One region of the Paenibacillus sp. VMFN-D1 genome, then DNA from elsewhere that is predicted to be linked to it. Evidence: a T-box and tRNA genes for the amino acid it is inferred to sense, from the RefSeq annotation. Region 1 holds a T-box; the other regions hold tRNA genes.
What was found. A T-box is a leader RNA that pairs with one kind of tRNA and senses whether it is charged. The one in region 1 lies ahead of leuS (leucine--tRNA ligase), so its partner is inferred to be a tRNA-Leu.
Positions count from the first base shown of each region.

Region 1 (4,374 bases):
ATCGTATTGAGAATGTCAAAGCAGATGCAGCGGGAGAGCAGCGGTGACGGGCTGCCCTCTTTCAGGCTCGTCATCGCTTCGCCGATCATATGGGCAGAGACGTCATGGCTTCCCTGTTTCAAGCTTTGGGACAGCTTCAGCAGCACGTTTTTCGGAATCCAGAAGGTTTCCTCGCTCGCAGGCGCCAGTTTTTCAAAAAACGTAATACCGCCCTTCTCCGACGGAGTATGGAATTCCAGCGCCGAGCAGGCTTCGATAAACGACTGATTAAGCTGCCCCGCCTGTGAATATCCGGTACCTACCCCCATGATGGGGTTAAAGTCGAACGCCTCCAGGATATTGCTGCGGACGGCATCGACGATCCGGCTCATATGGATGAAGCTCTCCATCGCCGGGTGCGGGTCAAAGCAGACGATAAGGGCCATCTGGTCCCGGCGCGGGAGCTCCACGCTGTAAGCGGATGCCCGGAGCCCGGGGATGTCCACTTCGGCTAGGAGGGAGGCGAGCGTCTGCCAATCCTGGTAATCCTGGGAAGGGTCAGCAAGCTCGCCTCGTTCCATGGCGATGACAAAAAACTGCGAACGGTCAAACCGGATATTAAAGGCTTCCAGCAGATCCGGCTCGAGCTCCCGGTCTTCTCCCTGCTGGAGCAGTCTCAGCAGAAGATGGTTCCGTGCGTACGGTTCCTGCAGATCGGCACGGGAGCTGTATTCCTGCAGCGCGGAGCGGATATGCTCCAGTTCATTGCCCGGAAGGAGCGCATCTCCCGTTCCCCGGTCGTTTCTGGACTTGGAATTGGCGAAATCGACCAGGGCCGAAATCGGGTGATATTGTCTGCGGGCCAGAAGCAGGGCGATGCCGATGCCTGCCAGCACCACGATGCTAAACAGCATGATGATAAAGCTGCGGATGTGCAGCACGCTGCTGAAAAACTGATCGCTCGGCATCAGCGTCACATACGTCCAGCCGTTCATGTCCGATTTGGTGGACACGACGGAATGCGCTTTTCCGCCCAGCTCCACGCTGTGAATGCCCGGATCGAGGGAAAACAGATGTCCCGTGTCCAGGCCGTTGATCGTTTCACCGTGATTGTTGGCGGCCAGCACCTGTCCGTGATTGTCAAAAATGTACGCAAGCCCCTTGTAGCTGCCCAGAATGGAATCGATCAGACCCGTGAGCTCCGACTCATCGATCAAATACATGACCGTTGCGTGGGGATTCGGGCTGTTCGGCGTAATCGGCACCAGGTAGGCAAGCAGCGACTGCTGCCTGTAAGTGCCCCGGATCACCCGGTCCGCCGGACGCATGGTGGGAAAAGACACGTCGTTCAAATCGCCCATCAGGCTGTCTTTGGACCAATTCTGGAATATGTACTTCTCGCTGAACACGTCCAGGCTGCTAAGCCCCTGCGAGGAGTAAATCCGGTCGTCATGATGAAAATATAAAAATACATCTCCGATAATGGAGCTGGTTGACTTATATTGATCCAGAGCGTCGATCGCCTCCCGGGAATAGAACGGATCATGAACCCGGTAAGAGATCAGGCGGTCGTCATAGGCGATCCTTGAGGCGATGTCGCCGAGCTCCTTCATCCGGCCGTCGACGATGCTTTCCGCCTGCGTCAGCTGGTTCAGATGGCTTTGCTCGATTTCCTCCCGGAGGTTGCCCGCGGCGCTTTGATAGATGAAGACGGTTACAAAAACGAGAGGAAGCAGCAAAATAAACAGATAAGACCATATATATTTCAAAAACAGCTTCGATTTCAAGTACCTTCTGAGGTTACGCTTCAAACTTTCCGCCTCCCTTTGGTTTAATCATAACAAAAAATTCCCTATCGGACATGGAATAATTCCGGCTGGCGGGGTTTTCGGCGGGAAAAGCGGGGCTTGTCCGCCAGGCTGGATACGTTGACTCGATGGATTTTTTTATATATAATATGTTTCAATGTTTCAACCATGAAAAACTGTAAATGAAGCGATGATAAGGGGTATTAGTTCCAGGGATGTCATACAGAGAGCCGGCGGTGGGTGCAAGCCGGTTGACAATTTGGGATGAACTCGCCTTTGAGCTATGGTGTGAAGCGCGTACAGAACGCGTCAAGGATCATCGATTCACCCGCGTTAAGGGTGCAAAGGGAGCGGGGATAAAGCATGTCCTCCGCTAACTAGGGTGGTACCACGGGAATCAAACCTCTCGTCCCTAGCGATGATACGCTATGGATGAGAGGTTTTTTTGTTGCAAACATGAAAGACGAGCGCCGTGCCGTACCGTAATAACGGGCGGGCAGCGGGCGCATTTTAGGAGGCAAATGAGCATGAGTAACCAAGAGCAGGTTCAAGGCCAGGGCTACCAGCACAAGGTGATTGAACCGAAATGGCAGAAGTATTGGGATGAGCATCACACATTCAAGACGACAGAGGATCCTGAAAAGCCGAAATTTTACGCGCTGGATATGTTTCCTTACCCGTCCGGAGCCGGGCTTCATGTCGGCCACCCGGAAGGGTACACGGCGACGGACATCGTCTCCCGCTTCAAACGGATGAAGGGCTATAACGTGCTGCATCCGATGGGTTGGGACGCATTCGGCCTGCCGGCTGAGCAGCATGCGATGGATAAGGGCGAGCACCCTCGGGAAATCACGATCAAGAACATTAACACGTTCCGGCGTCAGATCAAGTCGCTCGGCTTCTCTTATGACTGGGACCGCGAGATCAGCACAACCGATCCGGAATATTATAAATGGACGCAGTGGATTTTCATCCAGCTGTACAAACGCGGCCTCGCCTATGTTGCCGAAGTGCCCGTGAACTGGTGTGAAGCCCTCGGGACCGTACTGGCCAACGAGGAAGTCATCGACGGGAAGAGCGAGCGCGGCGGCCATCCGGTCGTCCGCAAGCCGATGCGCCAATGGATTCTGAAGATTACCGAGTATGCCGACCGGCTGCTGGAAGATCTGGATGACCTGGATTGGAGCGAAAGCCTGAAGGATATGCAGCGCAACTGGATCGGAAGATCGAAGGGAGCTGAAGTGCAGTTCGACATCGAAGGGCATGACGCCAAGCTGACGGTATTTACGACCCGTCCCGACACGCTGTTTGGCGCTACTTATTGCGTGCTCGCTCCGGAACAGGAGCTGGTAGAGCGCATTACGACGCCTGAACAGAAGGATGCGGTGAAGGCCTACCAGGAGCAGGCAGCCCGCAAGAGCGATCTGGAGCGCACCGATTTGGCTAAAGACAAAACCGGTGTGTTTACCGGAGCCTATGCCGTCAATCCGGTGAGCGGCGAGAAGCTGCCGATCTGGATTGCGGATTACGTGCTGGCAGGTTACGGAACCGGAGCCATTATGGCGGTGCCTGGGCATGATTCCCGCGACTGGGAATTCGCCAAGAAATTCGGCCTGAACATCGTGGAAGTGGTCAAAGGCGGAAACGTGCAGGAGGAAGCTTATACCGGGGACGGAGAGCATGTGAACTCAGGCCCGCTGAACGGACTGCACACCGAAGAAGCCATCGCTGCAATGATCGCGTGGCTTGAGGAGAACGGCAAAGGCCAGGGCAAGGTAACCTACCGCCTGCGTGACTGGCTGTTCAGCCGCCAGCGCTATTGGGGCGAGCCGATTCCGATTCTGCATCTGGAGGACGGCACGATGAAGAGCGTTCCGGAGGACCAGCTTCCGCTGCTGCTGCCGGATGTGGATCAAATCAAGCCGTCGGGTACAGGGGAGTCGCCGCTGGCCAACGTCACCGACTGGGTGGAGACGATCGATCCCGAGACGGGCATGAAAGCCCGCCGCGAGACCAATACGATGCCGCAATGGGCCGGCAGCTGCTGGTATTACCTGCGCTACATCGACCCGCATAATGCGGATGAGCTGTGCTCGATGGAGAAGCAGGAGGCATGGCTGCCTGTCGATCTGTACATCGGCGGAGCCGAGCATGCAGTGCTTCACCTGCTGTATGCCCGTTTCTGGCATAAATTCCTGTACGACCTCGGTGTCGTCACGACCAAAGAACCGTTCCAGAAGCTGATCAACCAAGGCATGATTCTGGGAACGAACAATGAGAAAATGAGCAAATCGCGCGGCAACGTCATTAATCCGGACGAAATCGTCGAGCAGTTCGGTGCCGACACGCTGCGCGTGTACGAAATGTTTATGGGGCCTCTGGAAGCGACCAAGCCTTGGAACGAGAACGGCGTGGAAGGCGCGCACCGCTTCCTCTCCCGCGTGTGGCGCCTGATCGTCAGCGAGGACGGCAGCCTCAGCAGCAAAATTACGGACGGCGATGGCAGCGATGAATTCAAGCGGACATGGCATAAAACGATTAAGAAAGTGACCGACGACCTGGAGAATCTGCGCTTCAACACCGCGAT
Region 1 covers NZ_QRDU01000001.1:203,160-207,533, forward strand. The annotation lists gene C7820_RS00955 (helix-turn-helix domain-containing protein) at 1-1,790, opposite strand, end outside; T-box leader at 1,969-2,204, shown strand; gene leuS (leucine--tRNA ligase) at 2,315-4,374, shown strand, end outside.

Region 2 (4,374 bases), on a different contig from region 1:
GACGAAGCTGATTTGACCGGGAGACAGGTTCAACATGGTCTGTAAAAACGGCGTGATATAGGCATAGATCGTAAACTGGCCCGTCATTTGCAGAATGGAGACGAGATGGGCGAACACAATTTTAGAATTTCCCAACGTACGCAGCTGTTCCCGCATCGGAAGCTTAGGCGGGGACACCGCTTGGGGCAGAAATTTCATGATGCATATCGTCACAATGAACGAAAGTACACCAATAAAAGCAAAGGTTGCCCGCCAGCCCCAAGCCTCGCCGATCAATGTCCCCAGCGGAACGCCGAGCACGAGGGCGCCGCTGATTCCCATAAAGATCATTCCAATGGCACGCCCTTTTGCTTCAGGTGTCACAATCCCCGAAGCCAGGGTGATCGACAGAACGACAACAATGGAGCAGCTTGCCGCCAGAATAACCCTGGATAGCAGCAGCATCGTAAAATTCGGACTTAACATAGACATGATATTTCCAGCCGTAAACACCAGCATGGCGATGACCAGCAGCCTTCGGCGCTCAACCTTCGTAGTTAAAGCGATCAAGACGGGGGATCCTAAGGCGAAAACCAGAGAATACACCGAAACCAGTTGGCCGGCCACACCGACGGAAACGCGAAGGTCCCGGGCGATCATATCCAAAATCCCGGCAATGACCAGTTCAACGGAGCCTACTGTAAAGGCAGCCAGCGCCAGAATGAAAATGCGCTTATCCATTCCTCTTCCTCTCCTTTCTTTCAACCTGATTATGAACCAGCTGAAAAAAGCAGAGGTAGTCTAAAAATCGCAAATGATTGCCTGATTCTCTCAAAACGATTCATCGCTGGACCCAACAGGGTTTATAATGGACATAGATAAGGAGGGGAAAACAATTCATGCGGGATTTATCCAACCACGCCAATTCCCTGGTTTCGTATCAAAAGGAATTGTCCCTATTGATGGAAAAACATACGGACGGAGACGGCATTCACGAGACGCTCATTCCTTCCCTTTCCCTGATTCGCAGTTCGAAAACGACGTTCCCTTCGTTTTCGGTCCATGAACCGGAGCTGTGCATCGTCACCCAAGGTTCGAAGGTGGTCATGCTTGCAGACGAGAGCTTTACGTATGGGCCGTCCAGCTATCTGGTTATCTCCCTGGATTTGCCCGTCTCCGCACAGATTATTGAAGCATCGCCTGATGTGCCTTATTTGTGCTTCAGGCTTAAACTAAACCTAAAAGATGCTTTGGACTTAGTAAACGAGGCTAATCCGGTATCCCGGAAGAAGCTCCGTTCGAAACGGGGGTTATTCGTAGAACAATCGACTGCTCCTCTCTTGGACGCGGCTGTCAGGCTTACACGCCTGCTCGATAACCCGGAGGATATACCGATACTGGCACCGCTCATCGTTCGTGAAATCTTATATCGGGTTTTGCAGGGAGAGCAAGGAGACGTATTAAGGCAAATGGCCTTGAGGGGAAGCAGCTCGAACCGGATTGCCGTGGTGGTAGAGCAGCTGAAGCGGGAATACATGGAGCCGCTGCGGATCGATGAGCTGGCGGCCGCTGCCCATATGGCCCCCTCCTCCCTGCACCGTCATTTTAAGGAGGTCACGGCCATGAGCCCGCTGCAGTACCAAAAGCAGCTGCGGCTGCAGGAGGCCCGCCGTCTCTTGTTATCCGAATCTGCCGATGCAGCGGATGTTGCTTTTCGAGTCGGTTACGAAAGTCCGTCCCAATTCAGCCGCGAATACGCCCGGCTTTTCGGCCTTCCGCCGATCAGCGACATCACGCGGCTTCGGGAGCAGTTAGGCCGGGTGCCCTGATCCAAAAGCCCCCGGCTCAGTCTGTAATCACAATCCTGAAGAGAATAAAAAAAACGCCTATCGGCGTAAATAAACATAAAAATAGGATCATGCATTGCCTTTCAGCAATCACATGATCCTATCAACGATGCGGTCGAGAGGACTCGAACCTCCACGGGGGGTTAGCCCACACGGACCTGAACCGTGCGCGTCTGCCAATTCCGCCACGACCGCATATTCAGTTGGTCACGTTCGAAATGTTTTTTTCTTAGCGACAAGATAGATCTTACCATGGATCCATTATCATCGTCAAGCGTTTCGCCAAACTTTTTTTATAAAGTTGAAAAGCGGAGTTCCGGGACGAATCTGCCGGGTGATTCCCCGGTGTCCTTCGTTCCAAAACTCCGCCGTGTTCCGTTACCTTCTGACCGTTTTCCCTGCCTCAAGGGTCAGCTCTTCCCCCTTGTGGCGGATCTGCAGCGGTTCCCCCTCCAGGAGTCCGTATCCCGTTCCTTCCGCGTCGACAAGCACCTCCAGAAGCCGGCCCTGGTTCATGATCCGGAAGCGGTAGCTGTCCCACTGCCCCGGCAGCGCCGGCGCAAATTCCAGCATGCCGTCTACCAGGCGCATGCCCGCAAACCCGTATACGATGGACATCCAGGACCCGGCCATGGCCGCCGTATGCAGCCCGTCCTTGGCATTCCGGTTGATGTCATCCAGATCCATGCGCACCGTCCGGTCGAAATAAGCATACGCTTCTTCGAGTTCGCCGATCTCGGCCGAGACGATGCTGTGAATGCACGGCGACAGTGAGGAATCATGCGTCGTCAAAGGCTCATAGTAGCGGTAGTTCCGGATCTTCTCCTCCATCGTGAACCGTTCGCCGAGCAGGAAAAGCGCCAGCACCAGATCGGCCTGCTTCAGCACCTGGTGGCGGTAGATGACGAGCGGATGAAAATGCAGGAGCAGCGGGTACTTGTCGGCCGGCGTGTTCTGAAAATCCCATTTGGCCTTCGTCAGGAACGTATCGTCCTGCGCATAGATGCCGAGTTCGGCATCATACGGCACGAACATGTTCTCCGCTGCCCTGCCCCAAAGCGCGATTTCCTCGTCCGTCAGGCCGATCGCCGCCCGCAGGCGCTGATCTTCCGCCGGATGTGATTCCGCCAGCCAGCCGGCTACCTGCACCGCGTAGCGCAGCTGATCCTGCACCATAAGGTTCGTATAGGCGTTATTGTTGACGATGGCCGTATACTCGTCAGGTCCGGTCACGCCGTCGATGCAGAACCTTCCGTCGCGGGCGGGGTTGAAGTGTCCAAGGTCCACCCAGAACCTCGACGTCTCAAACAATATTTCGGCGCCCTCATTCAGCAGGAAATCGGAATCTCCGGTGGCGGACACATACTGCTTGATCCCGTAGGCAATGTCCGCGTTGATGTGAGCCTGGGCCGTACCGGCGGGATAATACGACGAGTTCTCTTCCCCGTCGATGGTCCGCCAAGGGAACAAAGCACCCTTCTGCGACATGACCCGGGCCCGTTCGCGGGCTTTGTCCAGCGTGGCGTAGCGGAAATGCAGCAGCGCCCTGGCAATATCCGGCCGGGTATAGGTGAAGAACGGCAGCATGTACATTTCCGTATCCCAGAAGTAATGGCCCTCATATCCTTCGCCTGTGAGACCCTTGGCGCCGATATTGGTCACGCCGTCCCGGCCGACGGACTGCAGCAGCTGAAACGCATTGAAGCGGATGCCCTGCTGCAGTGCAGGGTCGCCGGCGATTTCCACGTCGGCGGTTTTCCAGAACTGTTCGAGAAAAGACTGCTGCTCTTGGGCAAGCACCTCGAACCCCGACTGCCGAGCCATCCGCTGAACCTCTTCAGCACGGACAAGCAGCTCCCCTTCGGCATAATCCTTGGACGTATGGTACGTGACGTATTTGGTGAGGGCTGCGCTCTCCCCCTGCCGGAGTGAAACGGTAAATTCGGATGCCGCATACTCGTTCTCCGACCACGCCGAAGTCTGGGAGGGCTGACTCGTCTGCAGATCATGGCTCATGGCCGTCAGGAGAACGAATCCCGAATGCCGCGTACGCTGTCTCATCCAGGTCAGCTCTCCGTCACGGCCCGCATCTTCGAGCAGCAAGCTCGGCTCAGCCTTGACGGCGCCCAGACGGGGATCGCCGTTGTTGTTCTGCGATGCGATCTTACCGTCCAGCGCGGAGATCAGGCTGATGGCCCCGCTGAAATTAAGGGCGGTGACTTCATAATGGATCGCCGCCAAATGCTTGTGCTGGAGGGCGGCGAACCGGCGGATCCGGATCCGGGCACGCTGGCCGCCGGGTGCTTCCCACTCGATCTCGCGCGTCAGCATTCCCTTTTTCATGTCCAGCTCCCGCCGGTAGTCGTGGACGACGCCGCTGTTCAGATGGAACAGCTGGCCCTCGATCCGCAGCTCCATCCGCTGCGCGTTGGTCACGTTCAGCATCGCGTGATTCCGCTCCGGATACCCGTACGCCCCTTCCGGATACACGATCGGCTCGGAGTCATAGAACCCGTTCAGATAGTTGCCGGTGACGGAGGTGCCCAAC
Region 2 covers NZ_QRDU01000002.1:871,978-876,351, reverse strand. The annotation lists gene C7820_RS19535 (MFS transporter) at 1-720, opposite strand, end outside; gene C7820_RS19530 (AraC family transcriptional regulator) at 879-1,808, shown strand; tRNA gene C7820_RS19525 (tRNA-Leu) at 1,937-2,021, opposite strand; gene C7820_RS19520 (glycoside hydrolase family 65 protein) at 2,205-4,374, opposite strand, start outside.
Region 2: it encodes a tRNA-Leu, which carries the amino acid that the T-box ahead of leuS (leucine--tRNA ligase) is inferred to sense. The anticodon was not compared.

Region 3 (4,374 bases), on a different contig from region 1:
TGTAAAGGCAGTCTAAAAATCATGAACCGCGAATTTTGGAACATTCAGGACCTTATTAGCGCTTACATTTTGGCTTTTTGACTTCTACCTCTTCCATGCTCCCGATTTGACGCATTTATGGAATCCAGGTCATTCGGGGACACTGGCTCGCAGGAATATCCGCATTGACTTTACAGTTCAATCGTTTAAAATTAAATTGTGTGCTTGGTAAATGCTTCGGCTGGATGATGATTCATAGCAGTACAAAAGGAGGAGGATGGCAGTGAGCGTCTATGATTTTCAAGTGAACACGCTGCGCGGCAAAGAGGTATCGTTAAAGGAATATGAAGGTGACGTGCTGCTGATCGTGAACACGGCCAGCAAATGCGGATTTACGCCGCAGTTTCGCGGGCTGCAGGAGCTGTACGACGAGTTCCGCGACCATCATTTTCAAATTCTCGGCTTTCCGAGCAACCAGTTTGCCAATCAGGAGCCGGGTACCAGCGAGGAGATCGGCGAATTCTGCCAGATGAATTACGGGGTCACGTTCCCGATGTTTGAGAAGATCGACGTCAAGGGCAGCAACGCCCATCCACTGTTTCAATACCTGACCCGGGAAGCGCCGGGTGTGCTCGGATCGAAAGCGGTCAAGTGGAACTTTACCAAGTTCCTGGTCGATTCCAAGGGCAGGGTCATCAAGCGTTACGCGCCCAAAACGACACCGGACAAAATCGAAAACGACATCCGTAAGCTGCTTGCATCCGGAAAAAGCGAATAGGCAAATCAGCCCTACAAAATAACGCTACTTGCTGCGATCCGAATTCACTAGCTTTGCGGGACCCCGAAATATACGAAAATGCAATAAGCAAAAAAAGAAGCTCCCCTGGATTTCTCCAAGGAAGCTTCTTTCTGTGTTCATAGATGCGGTAGAGAGGACTCGAACCTCCACGGGCGTACGCCCACTACCCCCTCAAGATAGCGTGTCTGCCATTCCACCACTACCGCATAATATCCAAAGTTCATTTAGCGAACTTTTTTATTATACACAAAATCATCCGAATTGTAAAGGGAAATACATTAAAACACCATCCATGTAATATTATATAACACATAAAACAACAAAAACAGTGATTAAGTCGCCCTAACATTGACAAATCACAATATTTATGTAATATTAACTTACAAATAATAGTGATCGATGATTTAACTTCGCAATTCATGTAATATTTATTACCACAACAAAATGGAGGTGACCGCGTTGAACGACAAAAGCACCAAACTGCTCGATTACGTGCAAACGCTGGATAACGACTTGTCGGTCGGAGGCTTCAGCCATGTGTTCGACCTCCAAACCCGGATTGCAGAAGGGCGCATCCAGAGCCAGGAAGAGCTGGAAGGGTTCATCCTTCATCCGATGATGAATCGTTTGGTCCGCCAAGACGGCGCGGCCATTCTGGCGATTTACGCAGCTGCCGACCAACGGGATATCCGTCAGATCGCCCGGATTGACCGGTACATCCTCGGAAGAATCGCTGCCCATGAAAATGATGAAGCGGTGCGCCAACGGGGCAGAAGACTTTTGAAACTGGCCCAGGCTCTGTACCCCTGGCTCAATCTAAAGGTTCTTGACGAACTCGCGCAGAAGGAGCTGTCTCCCGTCTGCCTGGCCACGGCGCATGCCTATGTCAACTATCAGCTCGGGTCCAGCCGCGACCACACCGTTTATGGCTATATGCAATCTGCGGTCTGCACATGCATCCAGCTCGCTGCCCGCTCGCTGAGCATTCCGCCTCACGACGCCAAAGCGTTGGCCGGCAAATGGACGGCTGAAATGGAGCGCGCATGGACAGCGGAGAAAGACTCCCTGCCCACAGACCTTTTCAATATCCAAGAGAACGACTCCCATATCGCCTCGTGATCTCTTTAACAACACCACAAAGGCACTCCGCTCTGCCCTGCCGCAGCGAAGTGCCTTTTCTGTTCCCATGTATGTACTTGACCTTCATCTTACTGATCGCGGGACTGGTTCTTCCGGTATTCCACAAACTTGATGTACTCCTTGATAAACTCCTTCTCGTGATCGGATAGCGGCATTTCGTTTAACTGCCTTCCGTTTTCCCACAAATAAGGATCCTGCTGCTCTTTCACCATATACGGCCCCGGTTCCTTACCCAGAATCAGCCAATCAAGGCTGACGCCGAAAAAGCTCGAAATTTCGATCAATTTATTGGTGCTCGGGGTGGACTTCCCCCTTTTCCAATCTCCGAAATTCCCCGTGCTGATATTAAGCTGCTCGCAAAACGACTTTTTGGTCATCCCCTTCTGCTTAATCAATGCCTCAATACGTCCGTAAATGGATTGCATAAAAAACCGCCTTCCAGTCATGTCGCAAAAAAAACGACGCATTTAAGTAATTTTACGCTTGAAATATGACGCAAAAACGTGTATAGTATTCTTTATATTAGGAATTTCCATACCTATGGCTCTTATTGTATCATTAGTCCCTTTTCTAATCCAACCGCCCTGCAATCATTCACTTCATATCTGACATTACCTTTCCAACGCGATTCGGGCCCGCTTATGACCAATACCAAGACAGGGAGCGACCGCTTTTGCACACACTCGACATTTCTTATCATGAATTGATCCATGCCATGAGGCAATGTATTGCCGTCGTGGATGCCGGAGGAGTTATCATTTCAGTGAACCACGCCTGGATTCAAAGCGCATATGACGAAGGCGTCCCCCAATCCTTTAACTGGGTTGGTATTAATTTTATGCAAATCGCCGACGCCCTTTCAGGAGAAGACGAACAAGACCTGGACAGACTCCAGGCGGTTTTGCAGGGTATTTCTACATACTACAGGAACGAATTCCGGTCGAGCTGCATCCAGCCCTCCCGCTGGTTTCAAATCGAGGCTTTCCCACTCCGGAACGGCGCCAGGGAGGAACCCCAGGGAATGATCGTCTGCCTGTCGGATATCAGCCGAAGCAAGCAGCTCGAGAACGACTTGATGACCGCCTTATCCCAGATCCGCACTCTACGCGGATTGCTGCCCATTTGCGCTGTCTGCAAACGAATTCGCGATGACGATGACTTGTGGAATTCCATCGAGAGTTTTTTGCAAAAGCATGCCCACACCGAATTCACGCACGATATTTGCCCGGACTGCATACGGCGGCTGTATCCCAAGTACTCGTCCATATTGGACACACCTACTCACCAGTAGCTGTACTACCTCCAGTCTCTTCCCCAACCAAACACTTCTTCAAAATCATCGTCAACGCGCCGCAGTTTTTTTCGTTGACGTTCTTTGTTCATATCCATATAATTGTTATGACAATTATATTTTGAAGGAGTGTTTTCCCTGACCCGCTTCTCATCTTCGTCCCAAACGATCGGTTTCCGATACGGAAATATGTCCCGCAGAATGTCTTCTATTTTTGCAGGCCTGCTTAAACCTTACGGCATCACACCCGAGCAATGGTCCGTACTGTACCAGGTTCACCTCCAGGAAGGGATTAACCAGAAGGAACTCGCGCTTCGTTCCGGCAAAGACCAGCCCTCCATCACCCGCATTCTCGATGTGCTGGACAAGAAAGAACTGATTCAGCGCAAGCCGGATCCGGCCGACCGCCGGGCTTATTTAATCTACGCCACGCCAGCCGTGCAGGAGCTGATGAAAGAAACGATCCCGATGGAGCTGAAGCTTAATGACGAGCTGATCGCCGGCATTACGGACGAGCAATTGGAGTCACTGAACCGCATCATGGATCAAATCAATAAAAATATAGATCGAATTTTAATGGAGTAGGAGTCACCTATGAACGACACCCGAGAGAAACTGTGGACACGTGAGTTTATTATGCTTACGCTGTGCAACCTGCTGTTATTTTTAAATTTGCAAATGATCGTATCCCCTCTGTCCGGCTATGTAAAAGAACATTTTCACGCCAGCGCCTTCATGGTCAGCATGTTTACGACCCTGTTCTCGCTGGCTGCGATCGTGGCGCGCCTGTATTCTGCCAAGGCTTTGGAGAGAGGCATCCGTAATCAAATCTTATATATCGGCCTTGCCTTAGCGCTGCTCGCCACCTTCGGTTACCTGTGGAGCGGCACGATGGCACTGCTGCTGCTGATGCGGATCGTGTTCGGCGTGGGCTTCGGCATGGGCAGCACGACGCTGCCTACGATGGCATCCGGTATTATACCGGTCCGCAGGCTGGGCGAGGGCATGGGCTATTTCGGACTGTCGACAAGCATCGCCCTTTCGCTTGGACCTGTTATCGGGACGGCGCTTCTGGAGAACAAAGGGTTCGACACGCTGGTATATGCTACGCTAATCGTTATTGCCCTGATCTTCCCGCTGGTCATTCCGCTGACCAAAAAGGTAA
Region 3 covers NZ_QRDU01000002.1:179,755-184,128, reverse strand. The annotation lists gene C7820_RS16105 (glutathione peroxidase) at 263-757, shown strand; tRNA gene C7820_RS16100 (tRNA-Leu) at 902-984, opposite strand; gene C7820_RS16095 (urease accessory protein UreF) at 1,238-1,897, shown strand; gene C7820_RS16090 (helix-turn-helix domain-containing protein) at 1,987-2,343, opposite strand; gene C7820_RS16085 (PAS domain-containing protein) at 2,592-3,209, shown strand; gene C7820_RS16080 (MarR family winged helix-turn-helix transcriptional regulator) at 3,411-3,794, shown strand; gene C7820_RS16075 (MFS transporter) at 3,804-4,374, shown strand, end outside.
Region 3: it encodes a tRNA-Leu, which carries the amino acid that the T-box ahead of leuS (leucine--tRNA ligase) is inferred to sense. The anticodon was not compared.

Region 4 (4,374 bases), on a different contig from region 1:
AAGTGACGGCGTTGACCTGTGCCGTCAGCTGCGCCTGGCCGGCCTGGGGTTCTGCGGTCCCGCAATCGGCCGCAGCGGCCGGCATCGCTGCCGCCAAGGCGGCAAGCCCAGCGCGGACGGCCTTGCTTCGGATCGCATCGGGATCGGACATGCAGGCGGTGCCCGCGCCGCTGGAGAGCTTTGCCGGCGCCGTCGTCCGCGAGCTGTCTTCGCAGTCCGAGTTTCAGCAGTGGGACGGCGCCGCCATCGACTATTACCCGCTAGGGCCCGGCACCCACAGCTGGCTTGCGATCGTTTCAAAGGACAGCAAGCAGCTGGGATATTTAATATTCACCGCCAGGGAGGAAGGCGGATATATGCTCAGCGAGTACGGCAGCGGTCCAGCCATCCCTTACAGCAGCGATGCGCTCCATGACCGGCTGGCTGAGGATGGCCTTATTCCCGCTCACCCCGGCCTCCCCGCGAACGTTCAAATCCAAGCTCAATATTCGGCCATGCTGCCGGTTTGGAAAGTGACCCTGCCGGGCAAGCCGGCCATGTACATCAATGCGCTGACCTTGGAGCTTCTGCCGGCAAATGCCGTTTCCGCCAGCACCGCCTCCGTTTCTAAGACGGCAGTCGTTACCAATCAGAACGGTCTCCGGCTCGAGGCATCTTCTCCTGCTGCGAAGATAGATGGCAACGATCCTTATGACGACCTGCTCTGGATGACCTCCCCCCGGCTGAACATCCGCCGCGGAGACGATCTGCTGAAAGCAGTCGCATCCGGCGGCAGCCTGATCTTCACCGCTCCTGGCCGTAACGCGTCCTATGGGGCGCCGTTTGCGGTAAGCGGTATTCAGACATGGTCCCCGGCTGCAAGCGCTCCTGCGGTCAGCTACGCGGCCACAGGACGTGCCGGAACCCGGTACCTCCCTGTCTCCATGCTGATGGCTGCCGGAGAATTTCATGCCCGCCCCTAGATCCGCTGCATGATTAGCTGTTCTTCTGCCCTTATCGCGTTTCATTCCCAAAAAGAAGCGGACCTCGTGTGGATACGAGGTCCGCTTCTTCATTTCTGTTCAGTCATGAAGATTCCGCATCTTGATTTTTCGCCGCTTGGGATGGCGTTTGTCAGCCGCCCGGCCTCCCCATTGGGACAATCCGAACGGGATCATACCGAACCATTTGACCGTCCACGGCTCTTTATATTTTTGCTTCCTTCGTTCTTCCTTGGGTGTTTCCATGTAGTTGACGACGCGCTCGGTAATGTATTTTACAAGTTCATCTCCACTGGCCATTTCCATTCCTCCCACATTGCCAAATTACAGCTCTGCTATGCTCTTAGTTTGCACAGAGATACGGTAATCTAAACGGAGGAATGCGGACGGTGCATTTTTTACCGTTTATTGCACATTCTAACTTCGACATCAATTTTTCGTTCAAATCCCGTTTAACGAAAGGAGGGCCATCCTTTATGCCTATCAAAAGCTTGATCGCCGCCATCCTCTTCATCCCGGCAATTTTGTGCGCAGGCAGCTCGTCCGCTTGGGGCGCTGGCCCCGGTGACCAAAGTACGAACGCCTATCCGGAGCATCCGGCTTTTCCACATGAAGTGATTATCGTGGATGCAGGACATGGCGGTGTCGACGGAGGGACTTCATTTCAGAACATTCTGGAAAAGGACATTAACCTCGCCATCGCCCAGAAGCTGTTTATGCTGCTGCGCAGCCAGGGGTACGACGCGGTCTTGAACCGGACGGCTGACTACGCCCTCAGCGACGACAATCACTGGCTCCGCAGCTCTTCCCGCCATCAACGAGATCTTGCGCAGCGCAAGGAGCTAAGCCATCAGCTGCCGACCCTGATCGTCGTGAGTCTTCACGTCAATTGGGGCCGCAATCCTTCAAAGAACGGGGCGCTTGTGCTTCACCAGAACGAAGGGCGCAGCGTCCTGCTTGCGGACAGCATCCAGCAGCAGCTTAACCCGCTGTATCAGACGAAGGGAAGCGTCCGGTTGGGAAGCCCGTTTTACCTGCTGAACCAGATCAAAGATCCTGCGGTTATCGTAGAGACCGGATTTCTCAGCAATGCCGCAGACCGGGCGATGCTGTGCAACCGGCGCGGGCAGCTCAGGATCGCGCAGGCCATCGCGAACGGAATCAACTATTATTTGACGGCAATATAGGCGCCGGCTTCCAATCCCAGATATCCCGGACGAGATCGCTGATTCCTACAAAAGATACGGAATTCTGCATACCAGTGATGCTTTGGCGAATGGCCTCCGCCGTCTTTTTCCCCTGCACGCCGACATGCCCGATCGTTACACAGTTCTGATGTTCGCTCGCCCAGGTTTCAACGGCTTTCATTTGTTTGCTGACATGGCTGACGGTGTGCCGGTCGTCCAGAAATATGTTATTGGCCACCGGAGGCATTCCCATCTGAACGGCCAGCTTGCCGACAACGGAATGGTAGTTGGTCTTGCTGTCCACGAAGAACAACCCGCGCTCGCGGCAGACCTCCAGCACGATGGACATGATCCGTTCGTCTCCGGTAATCTTCGATCCCATATGATTGTTCATACCGACCGCATACGGCACGTTGTCGATGGCCTCCTCCACCCGTTGGCGAATCTCCTCATTGCTCATATTGGAGGTAATGGCGCCGGGACCCAGCCACTTGGGATTGCCCTGCTTGGGCTCCATCGGCATATGGACAATGACGTCATGCCCCTGTTTATGGGCCAGCTCCGCGTCGGTTTTACTGGTAGGAAGAAACGGCATGATGGCCACGGTCAGCTTAATCGGCAGGGACAGCATTTCTTCGGTCCCCCCTTGCCCGTTCCCAAAGTCGTCGATGATGATCGCAACCTTTTTATCCGGCTTCATGTCACTTTGCCGCTTGTCTGCCGCGGGCTGCTCCGCTTGCTCGTTAAAGACCCGTTCCGCCGCCAGTGATCGTTCCCCATCCGCGAGGGCGGTTTGACCAGAAAGCGCAACCGTAAGCGCCAGTCCCGCTGCCGCAATATTCCGCCAGCCGTGATGCAGCTTATTGAAAGATGATGTACTCAAGCAACTTCCTCCTTTACTCGGTATCTCCACGATGTGGTTTCATTGTTTGAGGAAGTTGGAGGAATTATGTATAGCAAAAATCCCCGCTACTCCCCTCTCAGGAAAGTTACGGGAAATAACAAATAAACACAAAAAGGCGTCCCCGCTGTTCAAAACGGGAACGCCTTATGTATGTATGCGGTCGAGAGGACTCGAACCTCCACGGGGGGTTAGCCCACACGGACCTGAACCGTGCGCGTCTGCCAATTCCGCCACGACCGCAAATCGGTCGGTCACTCTTTGAAAGATTCAATCTTTCGCGGCGACAAGATAGATCATACCATGCTGGACAGGTATAGTCAACACTTTTTCATAAAAAGTTTAATCTCCTCTTCATTCTGAACAATTTCCAGTTCCTATCTATTGAATAATCCAAGCATTTGCGGGTAAAATAAGAACATAAGTTCGTAAAGGTGGTGATATGTATGGCAGCACCCGGCATGACGTCGGAAGAGGCATCGCTGATTAAGAGTTATCTGCTCCTGATTTTTATTCATAAAGTTTTCGAACGGGACATTCGGATTATGGAGGAGAGCGGCGTATTCAAGACGCCCCAGTTGTATTCGGAATTGATTGTGAACGGCGACCGGCAGGCCGGCACGCTGCTCGCTGAAGTCAAGCGGGAAATGAGAAGACGCAAGATCCGGATCCTTCGAATCTTACAAGATGATACCGGGGTCAGGGCGGAATATTCCTGCAGAGGCTACACCGACGAAATGAATATCCTCTGGCCGGCTTTTCGTAACGAGATGCTCGTCCGGATGAGAGTTTATCTCGGGCTGGATCCTTTCTCTCCCGAAGACCGTTCTCTCCTTCCCGTCTCTTCTTTTACTCACCATATGGACCACCCCGCTGCTCCCTATTTTCAGGAGGGCTCCAAACCATAAGAGCCGCCTGGAGTCCCCCGATATGAACCAATGGGAACCGAACCAGACGGCTCTGCTATTATTCCAGAGGGCTTTGACGCGGAGCGCTCGCAGGCTGGAACAAGTAGTTCCGGTCCAGCTTGACCACTTTGCGGTTGCGGCGGCGGATCAGCACCTGGCTGCCGTCCCAAGCTACAACAATCCCGGTCACATCATTGCTTTCGATGCCGTCGCGAACCACCCGGACCTGCTCTCCGGATTGGCGGTACACATCCAATTCCTCATCGCTGATCATCTCCAATCCTCCTTTGCTTCTGAAGCAATCTCTTCATGTAATAAACATGGATAAGTATATGCTTTTCCCGCATATCTTACAATGGAATCGGTGTTTACCGACCTTTATTATACACAAGACTGAG
Region 4 covers NZ_QRDU01000002.1:965,787-970,160, reverse strand. The annotation lists gene C7820_RS20000 (hypothetical protein) at 1-962, shown strand, start outside; gene C7820_RS19995 (YqzE family protein) at 1,062-1,280, opposite strand; gene C7820_RS19990 (N-acetylmuramoyl-L-alanine amidase) at 1,457-2,167, shown strand; gene C7820_RS19985 (divergent polysaccharide deacetylase family protein) at 2,142-3,050, opposite strand; tRNA gene C7820_RS19980 (tRNA-Leu) at 3,227-3,311, opposite strand; gene C7820_RS19975 (YhjD family protein) at 3,515-3,976, shown strand; gene C7820_RS19970 (hypothetical protein) at 4,035-4,250, opposite strand.
Region 4: it encodes a tRNA-Leu, which carries the amino acid that the T-box ahead of leuS (leucine--tRNA ligase) is inferred to sense. The anticodon was not compared.